2 linked regions of the Tunturibacter psychrotolerans genome follow. The protein of the gene in region 1 binds, or shares a complex with, the protein of each later gene. Links are inferred from orthologs where the notes say so. Each region holds a gene or a part of one and is shown on either strand. Other genes may lie near its edges.

Region 1 (7,446 bases):
CGAGGGTGGTCTTGCAGCCGTCGCCGCAGTGGGTGCAGACGGTCGATACGTGATTCATCTCCCAAGGGCGAGTCTTGTATCGATAGGTTCCCGAGGTGAGCGCGCCAACGGGGCATGCGTCGATGCACATACCGCACTGCTCGCAGTCAACATGCGCGAGGTCGTCGGGGGACATCTGCGCTGGAACATTGGGGGCGATCACCGAGGAACTGCCGCGGGCCTGAATGCCGAGGGCAAAGACGTCCATGCCTTCGCCGCACATGCTGATGCAGCGGTAGCAGAGGATGCAGCGTGGGCGGTCGTAGTAGACGACGGGCGACCACTTTTGTTCTTCGCGGTGGTGCTTGGGCTCGGCGTAGAAGCTCTCGGCGGCGCCGTACTTGAAGGTCATGTCTTGCAACTCGCACTCGCCACCTGCGTCGCAGACAGGACAATCGAGCGGATGGTTGCCGAGGAGCAGTTGCAAAGTTGCTTTGCGCGCCTGAGCAATCTCAGGAGTTTCAGTCTGGACGACCATGCCTTCAGAGACCGGGGTGGTGCAGGCGGTCTGGAGCTTGGGCATCTTCTCGATGCGGACAACGCACATACGACAAGCAGCCTTGAGCGAGATGCCAGGGTAGTAGCAGAAGGCGGGAACCTCGATGCCGTTGGTCTTGCAGGCTTCGATAAGGAAGGTGCCTGCGGGGGCGGTGAGTTGTTTGCCGTCTACTGTGAATTTTACGTCTGGCATTAATGTGCTCCGACCAGTTGTTCTACGGTGATGATGGGGGTTCCGGCCTTGTTGCCTGCGATGTAGTCTTCAAACTCTTTGCGGAACTTCTTGACGAAGGCGATGGTAGGCATGGCCGCCGCGTCACCCAGCGGGCAGAAGGTGCGGCCCAGCATGTTTTCGGCGAGATACTGAACGTTGTCGACGTCCTTCTTATTCCCGCCGCCATTGTAGACGCGGGTGAGGGTCTTTTTGATCCAATCCGTGCCCTCGCGGCAGGGAATGCACCAGCCGCAGGATTCGTGTTGGTAAAAAGCGATGGTGCGCAGGGCGAACTCGACGATGGAGACGGTCTCGTCGAGGACTACGATGCCGCCCGAGCCGAGCATGGTGCCGGCTTTGCCCATCTGGTCGAAGTCGAGGCCTACGTCAATCTCTTCGGGAAGCATGACCGGGCAGCTTGAACCACCGGGAACGACTGCTTTCAACTTCTTTCCATCCTTGATTCCACCGGCGACGTCGTAGATCGCCTTGCGGAGCGAGTAGCCCATGGGAAGCTCATAGACGCCAGGGCGCTCGACGTGTCCACTGATGCCAAAGAGGCGCGTGCCGCCATTTCGTTCGCTGCCGAGCTTCGCATAAGCCTCGCCACCCATCAGCAGAATGTGCGGAGCATTGGCGATCGTCTCCGCGTTATTGATGACTGTGGGACCACCGTAAAGCCCGACCACAGCAGGGAAGGGCGGTTTGATGCGAGGCACGCCACGCTTGCCTTCGAGCGACTCCATGAGCGCGGACTCTTCCCCAACCTCATACGCTCCGGCGCCGGTTTGCGTGATGATGTCGAAGTCCACTCCAGTCCCGAAGATGTTCTTGCCGAGGAAGCCCTTTGCGTATGCGTCAGCAACGGCTTTTTCGACGATCTTGAGCAGGTAACGGTACTCACCGCGCAGATAGATGAAGCCGAGCTTGGAGCCTATCGCAAGACCGGCGATCATCGTGCCTTCAATGACGGCGTGGGGATCATGCAAAAAGATGACGTGATCTTTGCAGGTGCCGGGCTCGGATTCGTCGCCATTGACCAGCACGTACTTCGGCTTCTCCGACTGTTTCGGGACGAAAGACCACTTCATGCCCGTCGGGAATCCAGCGCCGCCGCGGCCTCGCAGCCCGCTGGCCTTCATCTCGTTGATGATCCACTCCGGGCCCTTAGCGATGGCTTCCTGAACAGCCTTATAGCCATCGAGTTCAACATATTTGTCGATATCAGTGGCACCCAGGCCAAAGCGGCGGGAGACGATCTTTACTTCATCGGGATGCGAGACGAGTGTTGGCATTTACTTTACGTCCTTTCCCTGGCCGTCGCGATATATCTGGAAGAGGACATCAACCTTGTCGGTCGTGAGATTGTCATGGAAGTCGTAGTTGATCTGGATGGCGGGCGCCCAGGAACAGGCGCCAATGCACTCCACTTCTTCGAGAGAAAAGACGCCGTCTTGCGTCGTCTCTTTATGACCGATGCCGAGTTTATGTTTGCAGTGGTCAAGGATCTCGTAGCCGCCACGCAGCATGCAGGAGATATTGGTGCAGACTTGCACGTTGTATTTGCCTGCGGGTTTGGTGCGCAGCATGGAGTAGTACGAAAGCACGTTGCGAACGTCCAACTCAAGGATGCCGATACGCTCAGCGATTTCGGCGATGACTTCATCGGAGATATAGCCGACCTCGTCCTGCGCATAAAGCAGCATCGGGACGAGCGCCGAGCGCCTGAGCGGGTAGATGGTAACGAGTTTGTCGAAGCGGGCGGCCAGCTCCGGCGAAAAGATCGTATTGGCTATTTCACTCACTCTGCATCATCTCCCGCGCCAGCCGTTCGGCGGCAAGGTCCATCTCTTCGGCGACACCGTTCAGTTTAACCGTTCCATCTTCCTGCATGTTGAAGGTGGAACGACCACCGTCACTCATTTCCATCATCTCGTGCGTGAAACGAAGCCATCGGCTTGCCACACGAAGTGTAATCTCTTCAGCCCCAACTTCGACTACTGCGTGATGCGTGCTGTTCATTCCGTGGGCGGCGGCGTAGGAGCGAAGCAACGAAGCCCACGATGTCCAAAGTTCAGCTCTGAGGCGCGCTTCGAGCATCAGAGGTTAGCGGTCGATCTCGCCGAGAACGATATCGATCGATCCGATGACGGCTACAACGTCTGCAAGGAGACGGCCTTTGCACATGGTTTCAAGCGCCTGCAGCGTGGCGAATCCCGGGTTGCGCATATGGACGCGATAGGGCTTGGCGGTTCCGTCGGAGACGACATAGTAGTTCATCATCCCGTGTGGCGCTTCGACGGAGCTGGTTGCCTCACCAGCCGGAACTCCAAAGCCTTCGGTTACAATCTTGAAGTGATGGATGAGCGATTCCATCTGTGTCTTCATTTGTTCGCGATTGGGAAGAATGATCTTTGGCGCATCCGCGACGATGTGTCCTTCGGGGAGACCATCCAATGCCTGAAGGCAGATTTTGACCGACTCGCGGAACTCCTGCATGCGGACGATGTATCGCGCCCAGACGTCGCCAACATCGGAAACCGGCACGTTGAACTGGAACTTCTCGTAGCCGGAGTAAGGCATGTCGCGGCGGACGTCGAAGTCGACGCCGGAAGCGCGTAGAGGTGGTCCGGTCACGCCCAACGCAATCGCATCCGCAGCCGAAAGGTGGCCGACACCTTTGAGGCGATTTACCCAAATGGGATTCGTCTGCAGGAGGCCTTCGTACTCCTCAACGTGTGCGGGGAAGTTTTTAAGGAAGGTGCGAATCCTGTCGTAGATATCGCGCGGTGGCTCGACGCTAAGGCCCCCGACGCGGACATAGCTAGTCATCATGCGCTGGCCGGCAACTGCTTCGAAGATGCGCAGCAAATCTTCGCGTTCACGGAAGCAATAGAGGAATACGGTGAGCGCGCCGATGTCCATGGCGTGTGTGCCGAGCCAGACCAGATGCGACTGGATGCGGGTCAGTTCGTTGAAGAGGACGCGAAGATAGATGGCGCGCTCGGGAATCTCAAGGCCCAGCAACTTCTCCACTGCGAGGCAGTAGGCGAGATTGTTGGTCATGGGACAGAGATAGTCGATGCGGTCGGTCATGGGGACGACCTGCTGATAAAACTTCGCCTCGCAGGTCTTCTCGATGCCGGTGTGGAGATATCCGATGTCAGGGGCCATCCCGACGATGGTCTCGCCATCGACTTCGATCACCAGTCGGAGAACTCCATGGGTCGAAGGATGTTGCGGACCCATGTTGATGATCATGGTCTGGTCGCTGGGAGGAGGGTTCTGGCGATTCCGCGCGGAGTTGGCGATTAACTCGTCAATGCCCGGATTAACAGAATCAACTGGCGTCACTCCGGTGAGTTCTTCAACAGGGGGAGTCATTAGCGGTAGCCCTCCACGGGGTAGTCCTTACGTAAGGGATGCCCTTTCCAGTCTTCCGGCATCATGATTCGACGAAGGTTGGGATGGCCACTGAAGTGAACTCCGAAGAGGTCGAAGACTTCGCGCTCGTAGAAGTTAGCGGAGGGCCATACTGAAGTAATACTGTCGAGCGAGGGGGCGTCTCCGTCAAGTCGAACGACGAGGCGAACGCGCTGCTTCAACTTATGCGACAGAATGCTGTAAGAGATCTGAAAGCGCGGATCGGAGGGATACCAATCGACGGCGGTGACATCCTCAAAGAAGTTGTAACCAGCTTGCTGAACCGCTTTAGCGGCAGCGATGATATTCTCGCCAGCTACTGTGATGGTGAGTTCGGCTCGATCGAACTTGGCATCGGTTGCGAGATTGGCGAGAGCTTTAACCGCGGCGTTGTCGGGATGCGCATCGAAGACGGCCTGTTTGCCTTTAATGGCTGAAGCGGGATCGTACATTAGAGGTCCCCTTTATCGTTCGCCCAGTCCAGGATGCCTTTTTTCCAGACGTAGAACAGACCGACAGCAACGAAACCGAGGTAAACAAGCATCTCGTAGAAGCCGAACATGCGTGAGCCGGTGATAGCGGGCAACCGGCGGAAGATCACCGCCCAGGGAAGCATGAAGACAGCCTCGACGTCGAAGAGGATGAACAGCATCGCGACCATGTAGAAGCGCACCGTGAAGCGGCCGCGAGCGTCGCCCACCGGATCCATGCCGCACTCATAGGCTCCAGCCTTGGTGCGTGAATTTTTGTGTTTTCCGATGACAAAAGAGGCGCCCACCATGCCTACAGCGAGTCCGAGAGCGACCAGGACCTGAAGCACGAGTGGAAGGTAGTTCCAAATGTAGGGGTAACTGTACATGGCCATCTTCGACTCTAAGATTGCGGCTGGCAAGTGTCAAGCGATTGTCAGGGTTGTGTGCGGCTATCGAAGTAATGCTATGTACATATCGATCAGGCTATTACCGAAGAGCGCACTGACTAGTCCGCCCAGACAAAGAAAACTTCCAAAGGCGAGCTTCGAAGCTGCGTCTGCCCTGCCGCGCGCCAGAAGTACTGCTCCATAGACCGCTGCGGCGAGGGTTCCGAGGAAGAGGGAAAGAATCGCCGGCCAGAAGCCCAGAAAGGCCGCGATCATGGCGAGCAGTTTCACATCGCCGAGTCCCATTCCGTCTCGGTGACGGACGGCTCTGTAGACCCAGCGGATGAGCAGAAGCAGGAACGCGCCTCCGCAGACCGCGGCGATGCGGCCGAAGATCAGGTTCTCCGGGCCGGTAAAGAAAAGGTTGCCGTGGTCGGTTACTCCGCCGGGACTGGTGAGCTGGATGTGGTGATTGCTGAGGACGATCTGGTCCTCGTTCGGGCCAAGAAAGAGTGCCTGCGCGCAGACGAGGAAGAGGGCAATAGCGATACCACTTAGCGTGAAGGAGTCGGGCAGGATCATGGTCTGCCAGTCCATCACCATCAGGCCGATGAGGAGAAAACCCAGAATCGCGAGTCCCAGACCAGTCAGGATGTGAACCGCCCACCACTCCGTCGAGAGCTGTAAGCCCGTGCCGAAAAACGAAGGGGCCAAAACCTGGGAGATGATGATTGCGAACCACATCCCCGTGGCAAGTTCAACCACCGGATAGTGCCACGAGATGGGTTCTTTGCAATTGCGGCAACGGCCATGCAACAAGGCCCAGCTGACGAGTGGGATGTTGTCGTACCAACGGATTCCGCCGCCACAGTTCGGACAATGCGAACGGGGGTGCACCACAGACTCGCGTCTGGGAAGGCGTGAGATGCAAACGTTGAGAAAGCTGCCGAAGAGTAAGCCAAGGATGAAGCCAACGGCCCCAAAGAGATAGAACGGAGTCACCTGAAAAGTATACGGGGGTTCTAGAAATCGACGTGCATGCGGACGGATTCGACCAGCACAGGACCGCGATCTTTGTTGTAGCCGGGGTGATCGACAAACTGTAGGTCGAGTGCGTAATAGAGTCCGCGCCACGTGTGCATGTTGTAGTAGCTCTCGAGAATGTCCTCGCGGGCATAGTTCAGGTTGCCGTCGCCGAGGAGAAAACCAAGACCGCCGAGCTTCAGATACTCCTGGTGATCTTTTTTAATGGCATTCGAGACGAACGCCAAGCCGACCTTGTCGTTAGGCCTCGACCATCTGCGGCCGGAGTAATCGCCCCCAAACTCCACAGTCTGATCGACTTCCGTGTAGGCAAAAGACTCATGCTGGCCTTCGTTCCATCCGAAACGGCCAAACATCCGTATGTCCTCGGTTATCTCCTGTTCGAAGTTCAAGGCGAAGCCGTACTTCACCGCGCTGAACTTCTCGACGTTCTGGATGACTGGCCGCGTGCCCTCGCCGGCGAGAAAAGCCTCATTGGCGTCGCGATATAAGCCCATGTGGGCGTGGTTCACATAGCTCAGGACACGGATGGTGCCTTTGCGTTCGGGTGGTAGCAGACTGCCCAGCAGGGGTTTGCGGAGTTCGAACTCCCAGTTCTGCCCGCTGGCCCGACGGAGAGCCCAGTCCAGATCGATTCCGTTCGCAATGGTGGGCATCAGCGCGAGTGCGTATCGTGCAGACCAGTCCTTGTCGTCGTATTCGCTGACTATGCCGTAAGTGTAGCCGCGAGTGTCGGCGGCGTAGTCCCACGCGCCGTTATTGTCGACAGTCCAGTTCATGAACTGCAGGTGGCTGTCGCTGCCGATGCTGTTGATGTCGAGAAAGTCGGGCAGGCTCATCTTGCCGACGTGAAACTCCAGGCGTCGCTCCGGCACCTCGGGGGCAAGGGAAAACTGCGTTCGGGCGTTCTCTACCATCTTGTCAGTGAAGCCGATGGTCTGGTGAACCTGCGCACGGGCCATGTAGGGCGTCGAACCAAGATTAGGATTGCGGACGACGTCGAGATTGGTAAAGCCAGCCAGTCCCAAGGCTTCACTGTCTCCTCGGCCACCCGCTGATTCAAGATCAAAGAGGCCGTCCAGCGCGTACTTTGGGTCACGGATTGCTTGTGCAGCGAGATAAAGCGTGCCAAGCAGAGATGTCTTGTATTCGCCGCGAGGCAGCAGGCTGTTTGGCCCTTGATAGGGGGAGTGAAAGGGTCCGTGCGCCTGAAAGATGATGTTTGCCTGGCCGCCGATGAGAAAGCGCGAATTTTCCCAGTGCGGAAACATCGTCGGGGTTGCGTCGTCGGTTTCGGCAGCGGTATCTGTCTCAGAAGACGGAGTCGGTGCGTCGGGCAGTTTCGCCGACGCTGCACTTGCGGCTGTAT
Region 2 (7,390 bases), 1.2 Mb from region 1 along the record:
TGCGGCTTGTGCGGCCACTGAGTTGGCAAGATTGCCGGTAGAGGAGCAGCCGACAATGTCGAAGCCAAACTTCTGCGCATTGGCCAAGGCAACGGAGACGACACGATCCTTGAAGCTGAGGGTTGGGAAGCAGACGGCGTCATTCTTGACGTAGAGATTGGCCGCGCCGATTCGCTTACCGAGATTCCTGGCGCGGACGAGCGGAGTAAAACCCACGGGGAGATCGGGCTGGAAACCTTCGGGAATGGGGAGGAGAGCGGCGTATCGCCAGATGTTGGCCGGACCGGCTGCGATGTTTTCCTTGGTGAAGAGATCGCGGGCAGCCTCAAGGTCGTACGCAATTTCGAGAGGAGCGAGGCAATCTGGACAGGCGGAGAGAGGCTGATTGCCGAACCGCTTGCCGCACTCGTTGCACTTCAGCTCATACCGGCTACAGGAGTAGTTCATCGTGCTCTTTCCGAGGGGAAAGGGAGAACTTTTGCGCTTACTCTCTTGTTTGGGGATTGCCGGTCAGGCTGGGAAGGTGAAATGCGGGGTGCAAACCTGGAATTCGGGCTTGCGTGCTCCGAATCTCATGTTCCCTGCGGCCCAAAAGGCTCCCAGGAGAGAGTTGACACCGGTACGTCTTTGTTCTGTCCGGTTGTCGTGGCGTCAAAGGGCTCGTCCCTCAACCACTCTGCATGAAATTCAAATCTGCCGAAGCAGACTGGAATATATCGTTTGTACCACAGGCTGGGCAGCGTCGCAACTGTGGAGGAATTTGACGCGGAAGTTGTATCGACCAGATGTGGGTAGATCGGTGTACTGGGCGGATGGCGCCTGCACAAACATTGCAGAGGGGATGTCACCGATGAAGACAGAGTTTGAGTTCGCCGGGAATTTTGCGATGAGCGTGTTGTTGCTGGCTGGTTCGTTCGCAGTGGCGCAGAACGCGACGACTGCGAACGCGAAGAAGGCTAGTCCGACGACGACTGCAGGAAGTTCAAGTCAGAGTACTCTCGCTGCTCAGACGATACAGCTTGCTGCGGTCACGAATAGCCAGACCGCCGGCGAGCTGTAGTGCCACCTGCAACGGCCCAGAGCCACCCAAGCGCGACGACGACTAAGCTGAAGACGATGGTGAGTGCAGACAAGCGGACGATTCCGGTTCCACAGCTTTAGTTCAGGATTTGATCGTCGCTCGGTGGAATGATATCGCTGACCCCCTGCGCGAAAGCCGCGGGATCGAACTCTGTGCGCACAATCTCGTCCGGGCAGTCGGTGAGAATAGCGACGCGCCAGTTGCAGACGAAAGCAACCAGTTGTTCATGCTGAGCCGTTTTGATCTCGGAACACATTTTTTCAGCCTGCGGTATTCCCTCTTCCCCTTCTACGTCAATCAATACAAGATCATACTGACGCGCCCAGAACATGGAGAGACCTTCGGTGTGGCTAAGGGTGGAGTCTACGACAAATCCTGAGAGGCGAAGAACCTGGTCACGGAGTGGGCGTATCGTCTCGCGGGTGCAGATGTGCAGGACGGCTCGCTTGTTGTTAATCGGGGTTTCCATTGTTTTCTGACTTTCACTCAAGGTGTGCACTCTGGAGAAGGACCGCAGAGACGGACGGTTGTGATGGTCCGCGCACGAAATACCTGCAACAGGGTTCTTATTATTTTATCGAAGATTCAGCGAATCACGTGTCGAGCATTTCTATGCGGGAAAGGCGGCATAGGACATACGGCCGGAGAACGACGAGTCGCCTGTTGCTCCGACATGTCGCCTACTGGCGAGGATCGTAGTTCAAATTCTGGCCAAGCCATCGCTCTACCTCGGCCACGCTCATTCCCTTGCGTTGGTGGTAGTTGTCGACCTGATCGCGATCGATCTTGCCGAGGCTAAAGTATCGTGATTCCGGGTGCGCAAAATAAAGACCGCTCACGCTCGATCCGGGCCACATCGCGAAAGACTCTGTAATTTGCATGCCCGTGTTGGCCTGGACATCGAGCAAACGCCAGAGCGTCCCCTTCTCCGTGTGATCCGGGCACGCCGGGTAGCCCGCGGCCGGCCTGATACCACGATACTTCTCCTGAATGAGATCCGTGGGACTGAGACCTTCCTTAAGCCCGTAACCCCATTCATCACGCACGCGCTTATGCAGGCATTCCGCGAAAGCTTCCGCAAGACGATCCGCAACAGCCTCTGCCATGATCGCGTTGTAATCGTCGTTCTCAGCCCTGAAGCGGTCGCAGAGCTCCCTCAGTCCAATCCCGCTGGTTACGGCGAATGCACCTAGGTGGTCGGCTAGTCCCGTGTCTTTTGGCGCGATAAAGTCGGCGAGCGATCGGCAAGGTTCGCTGCCTTCCCGGTTTGCCTGCTGGCGGAGGAAATGAAAACGCTCGAGCGGCTGTGTGCGCGCCTGATCGGTATACAGTTGAACGTCGTCACCTATAGCGCTGGCGGGAAAGAAGCCGTAGACGCCATGCGCAGCAATCAGGTTTCCATCGATGATGCGGTCCAGCAATACATTGGCATCATCAAATACCTTCTTCGCTTCGACACCTTGCCGCTCGTCATCGAAGATGCGCGGATAGATGCCCTTCAATCCCCAGGTATGGAAGAGCGGCGACCAGTCAATGAATTCACGTAGCGTGGCCAAGGGAAAATTGTCGAGCACGCGAATACCATTGAACGCTGGCCTAGGCAGGTCCTCTGATCGCCACTCGATTGGGGTTCGCCTTTCACGCGCAGCCTCAAGGGAGACGACCGGTTGTTTGGGCGCAGAGTGTGCCTTGCGAACTGCCTCATATTCTGCACGATACGCAGTAACAAACGTGGCGTTGCCATCCTCGCTCAGCAAGCTGGTCGTGACCGGCACGGCGCGGCTCGCATCGAGCACGTGGATCACCGGCTGACTGTAGTGAGGCGCGATCTTCACAGCCGTGTGTGCGCGGCTCGTTGTCGCTCCGCCGATCAGCAATGGTTGCTTGAAACCTTGACGCTCCATCTCGCGGGCCACATGCACCATCTCGTCAAGCGACGGCGTGATGAGGCCACTGAGGCCAACGATGTCTGCTTTTTCCGCCTTAGCACGCTCAAGGATCTTTTCGCTCGAAACCATCACACCCATGTCGATGACTTCGTAGTTGTTGCAGGCGAGAACGACACCGACGATGTTCTTGCCTATGTCGTGGACGTCACCTTTAACCGTTGCGAGCACGATCTTGCCCTGCGCTTTGACGACCTGGCCAGACGCTTCAAGAGCGGCCTTCTCGGCTTCCATAAACGGCGTCAAGTGTGCCACGGCCTTCTTCATCACGCGGGCAGACTTGACCACCTGAGGCAGGAACATCTTGCCTGCTCCAAAGAGATCTCCCACCACGCTCATACCCGCCATCAGCGGACCTTCGATGACCAGAAGAGGACGGCCCAGCTTGACGCGCGCTTCTTCCGCGTCGATTTCGATATATGTATCAATGCCCTTGACGAGTGCGTGGGAGAGGCGCTCTTCGACAGAGCCGTTGCGCCATTCTTCGGCTTTTTTTTCACTCACTACTGCGCCGACGTTCTTGAGCTTTTCCCCATGCTCGACCAGGCGTTCGGTTGCGTCGGGACGGCGGTTGAGCAGCACATCCTCGACGAGTTCTTTCAGTTCGGGCTCGATCTCTTCGTAGACCTCGAGCATTCCAGCATTGACGATGCCCATGTCCATGCCTGCACCGATTGCATGATAGAGAAATGCGGAGTGCATGGCTTCGCGAACTTTGTTGTTACCTCGAAAGCTGAACGAGATGTTCGAAACGCCACCGCTGACCTTCGCGTGGGGCAGGTTGGATTTGATCCACCGAGTTGCATTGATGAAGTCAACCGCGTAGTTGTTGTGCTCCTCCATACCGGTAGCCACGGTGAGGATGTTGGGGTCGAAGATAATGTCTTCGGGCGGGAAACCAACCTCATCGACCAGAATGCGATAGGCGCGCTCACAGATGCGAGTCTTGTCTTCGTAGGTCGCGGCCTGCCCCTGTTCGTCGAAGGCCATCACTACTACGGCGGCGCCATATTTCAACACAGCAGCGGCATTGCTGCGAAACTTTTCTTCGCCTTCTTTCAGCGAGATCGAGTTTACGATCCCCTTTCCCTGCAAACACTTGAGCCCCGCCTCGATGACTTCCCACTTCGAGGAGTCCACCATGAAGGGAACCTTGGCGACTTCAGGCTCGCTTGCCAGCAACTGCAGATAGCGCGTCATGGCGACGGCGCCGTCGATCATGCCCTCGTCCATACATATATCGAGGACGTTCGCCCCATTTTCAACTTGTTGCCGAGCGATGCTGACGGCTTCCTCGTACTTGCCTTCCTTAACCAGCTTGGCAAACCGGGGCGAACCTGCCACATTGGTCCGCTCGCCAATCATGATGTAGACGCCGGGCTGCTGGGTAAAGGGTTGTGATCCGGAGAGACGGAGCGGCTTCGGCTCGGCGACCACGCTCATGCTGCTCTCCTATGGCGACTAAGCTGTCGGGGAGCCATGCCTTCGAGCGCCTTGGCAATGGCAGCGATATGCTCGGGCGTATTTCCGCAGCAACCGCCGGCGATGTTGATCATTCCACCGCGCGCGAAGTCGCCCAGATAACGAGCCATATCCTGAGGCCCCAGATCGAACCCAGTTTCCGAGAGAGGATTCGGCAGACCTGCGTTCGGATAACAGGAGATTGCTACGTCAGCCTTCTCTGAGAGCTCTTCCAGAAATGGATACATCAGATCCGGTCCAAGTGAGCAGTTGAGACCAACCGACAGTGGTTTCACGTGCTCGACTGCGTTCCAGAACGCTTCGGTTGTTTGTGCCGAGATCAGCGTCTCGCCGCCACGCCCTACCGCTGCCGATATCATTACCGGAAGTTCCTTGCCGTCTAGATCGAACACTTCACGAATGGCGACGAGCGCTGCCTTGGCGTTGAGCGAGTCAAAGATCGTCTCTACAAGAAGAAGATCGACGCCGCCCACGATGAGGCCACGCACCTGTTGCGCATAAGCGGCCTTGACCTGATCGAAGGTGACTACACGGAATCCTGCATCATCGGCATCGGGCGAGTTCGAGAGAGACACAGTTAGCGGACCGATGGCTCCCGCAACGAACCGCTGACGCGAAGTTGCGGTACCGACACGATCGGCCCACTCTCGGCACTGCAGGGCCGATTGCTCATTGATCTCCCACGCGAGGTTATTGAGCATTGGATCGTCAATGATCTTCTGGTAAAATTCGGGATCCTTCCGGCCACCGTGCTCCCGCGGATCGTCCACGAAGAATTCGCTCTGAGTGATGCTGGTCGCCCCAAATGTATTGGTCTCGATGATGTCTGCTCCCGCCTCCAGGAACCTGCGATGAATATCACAGATCATCTTGGGCTGAGTGAGGGAGAAGAGGTCGCCATTGTTCAACAGATCCTTGGTAGAGTCTTTGAATCGCTCCCCGCGAATGTCTGACTCCTTCATGCCATAGGTACGGATCGTCGTTCCCATCGCTCCGTCGATAATGGCAATTCGGCTCTCGATAATCTTTTCAAGAGGATGCTGATTGGCTCTGGTCATTGTCATTAGATGTCCTTGCTTCGTTGCGCGGTGCGCTGGCGCCTGTCGAAGTCGACCAAGTCCCTAAAGACTGGTCGCTGGTTCAAACTTAATCCTAATGGTTTAAGCGAGAATCTCGGCTTGATCCTTGTCCGAACGGACAACGTCCGGAAGCATCGGAGCAGGAATGAGGAGGTCTTCTTTGCGCATGACAAGGGTCGTGGCATTGAGGCTGGCGAGTTCGAAGCCGTGGCCATGCGTAATGGCGTCGGTGGGACAGGCTTCGACGCAGTAGCCGCAGAAGATGCATCGGTTGTAGTCGATGTTGTAGACCTTAGCGTAACGCTCCGCAGAGGAGATACGCACTTCTTCAGTGTTCTCCGCGGCTTCGATGTAGATGCAGTTCGAAGGGCAGGCGGCGGCGCAGAGGAAGCAGGCGACACACTTCTCAAGGCCGTTCTCGTCACGCTGCAACTGGTGCTTGCCGCGGAAGCGCTCCTCGAACTTCGCCCCGCGCATGGGGCCTTTGCCGTCAGGATAGTTCTCGACTTCGGTCGGCTGGAAGGCCTGCTTCAGCGTGATGCTCATTCCCTTGGCAATGGCTGCGGCGTCGCGGACGATAGACATGCCTTGAGTATACGACGGAGCCGCTATAGGCTGGAAGCCATGAAAAGAGCCTCCCTGATAACCCCGCTGCTGGTAAGCCTTTGCTTTGCAGGAGTGAGCGCCGCAGAGGCTCACGCTCAGACTATTCCGACCGGGGTGATGGCTGAGCATCAGCACGCTCCTACGCAGCCTTCAACGAGCCTGGTGCTGACCATCGATGGCAGCGCCACGACGCTGTCATTGGCTGAGTTGTCGGCGATGCCGCAAACGACAATAACCGTACACAACGAGCACACCAAGGTGGACGAAACGTACTCTGGTGTTTTGCTCGGGGCGTTGCTCGCAAAGTACGGACTGCCGGTAGATAAAACAACCCACCAGAAGATGCTGCGAAGCTATCTCGTGGCGGAGGGGACGGATAAGTACTGGGTGCTGTATTCAGTTACAGAGATTGAAGGATCAGAGCACAACGGCACTGTGATTGTTGCGACCAACATGGGAGGCAAACCGTTGGGGGAAGACGGGCAGTTCAAGCTCATCAATAGCGAAGACAAGAAGCCGCAGCGCTGGGTGCGGAATCTGAGGTCTATCAGCGTTAGAACCGCGGAATGACCTCGCTCTAGTGAGTTGCGGAGTGGATGACGGCCCATGTGGAGATGACACTGGCAGCGGTCGTCAAGCCGCCGTATCTTGCATATATCTGAGCGGCTGCGTCGCCGGCCTGTTTGATGCTGTTGGTGGGATTAGGGATCTGGGGATCGGACGCGTTGCGAATGGCATGCCAGGAGAGATTCGGAATGCCCTGTAGCGCGCTGGCGACCATAGCATCGCCCATATCGCAGGCCTGCCCGAGACCTTGTAGCTTGTAAAAGTTCGTGGAGTCATCGAATGCGAAGAAGTCGGTTGTGACAATTGCATCGCTCGCGGAGCTCCAGATCTTTGGAGTAGGTCTGGCATTCGGAATGCGCGAGGCATTTGGTTGAGTGAGTGACGGCGTAATGGCCGCGAGAGCGCCAGCAGGTAACTTTGACGGAGAGTAGACCGCTTCGTGCCAAGGCTCATTCTTGAACTGCGTACGGCAGTCGAATCGCACGGCGCCTGCAATGACAACGTCCCCCAACAGTACTTCGGATCCGATGCCGCCGCCAGTACCGGTTGTGATGAAAAGTTTGGGGCGAACTGTTTGCGCAATCTCGGTCATCAGCTTTTTCACTGGGGTTGCCGGACCATCGTAGTCC

What was found.
Region 2: the proteins of nuoD (region 1) and RBB77_RS11535 are in contact, whole or in part, in a crystal structure (PDB 4HEA), measured with the Thermus thermophilus proteins. The link is inferred for Tunturibacter psychrotolerans from one-to-one orthologs. Residues at the interface, in WP_223903221.1 of Thermus thermophilus: His72, Arg73, Leu76, Gln77, Thr80, Tyr81, Arg84, Thr144, Tyr148, Arg151, Asp158, Glu161, Trp162, Val163, Thr164, Gly165, Gln166, Asn171, Arg174, Lys179, Glu180, Asp181, Leu182, Pro183, Glu184, Glu185, Arg200, Glu203, Leu207, Glu210; in WP_096411123.1 of Thermus thermophilus: Thr2, Ala5, Leu6, Ser9, Ile12, Thr13, Tyr16, Leu33, Lys34, Pro35, Arg36, Phe37, His38, Leu58, Ala61, Ala62, Cys63, Pro64, Tyr66, Ile99, Phe100, Cys101, Gly102, Leu103, Glu105, Glu106, Ala107, Cys108, Pro109, Gly111.

What each region holds. Positions count from the first base shown.
Region 1 is NZ_CP132942.1:3,953,810-3,961,255, reverse strand. Bases 1,997-4,996 are described here. They hold nuoD (NADH dehydrogenase (quinone) subunit D), read right to left. Parts: upstream 4,136-4,996; coding sequence 2,858-4,135; downstream 1,997-2,857. Other genes in these bases: RBB77_RS16505 (NADH-quinone oxidoreductase subunit A), read right to left, coding at 4,626-4,996; RBB77_RS16510 (NADH-quinone oxidoreductase subunit C), read right to left, coding at 4,135-4,626; RBB77_RS16520 (transcriptional regulator), read right to left, coding at 2,549-2,851; RBB77_RS16525 (NAD(P)H-dependent oxidoreductase subunit E), read right to left, coding at 2,047-2,556; nuoF (NADH-quinone oxidoreductase subunit NuoF), read right to left, coding at 1,997-2,046. Also shown: RBB77_RS16535 (molybdopterin-dependent oxidoreductase), read right to left, coding at 1-730; more of nuoF, read right to left, coding at 730-1,996; more of RBB77_RS16505, read right to left, coding at 4,997-5,033; RBB77_RS16500 (prepilin peptidase), read right to left, coding at 5,097-6,035; RBB77_RS16495 (carbohydrate porin), read right to left, coding at 6,056-7,446.
Region 2 is NZ_CP132942.1:2,781,151-2,788,540, reverse strand. What follows is about bases 4,422-7,365. They hold RBB77_RS11535 (NuoI/complex I 23 kDa subunit family protein), read right to left. Parts: upstream 6,174-7,365; coding sequence 5,670-6,173; downstream 4,422-5,669. Other genes in these bases: RBB77_RS11525 (hypothetical protein), read right to left, coding at 6,772-7,365; RBB77_RS11530 (hypothetical protein), read left to right, coding at 6,213-6,764; RBB77_RS11540 (homocysteine S-methyltransferase family protein), read right to left, coding at 4,467-5,567; metH (methionine synthase), read right to left, coding at 4,422-4,470. Also shown: thrC (threonine synthase), read right to left, coding at 1-447; RBB77_RS11555 (hypothetical protein), read left to right, coding at 851-1,060; RBB77_RS11550 (hypothetical protein), read right to left, coding at 1,158-1,550; more of metH, read right to left, coding at 1,762-4,421; more of RBB77_RS11525, read right to left, coding at 7,366-7,390. UniProt on the Escherichia coli protein: NDH-1 shuttles electrons from NADH, via FMN and iron-sulfur (Fe-S) centers, to quinones in the respiratory chain. The immediate electron acceptor for the enzyme in this species is believed to be ubiquinone.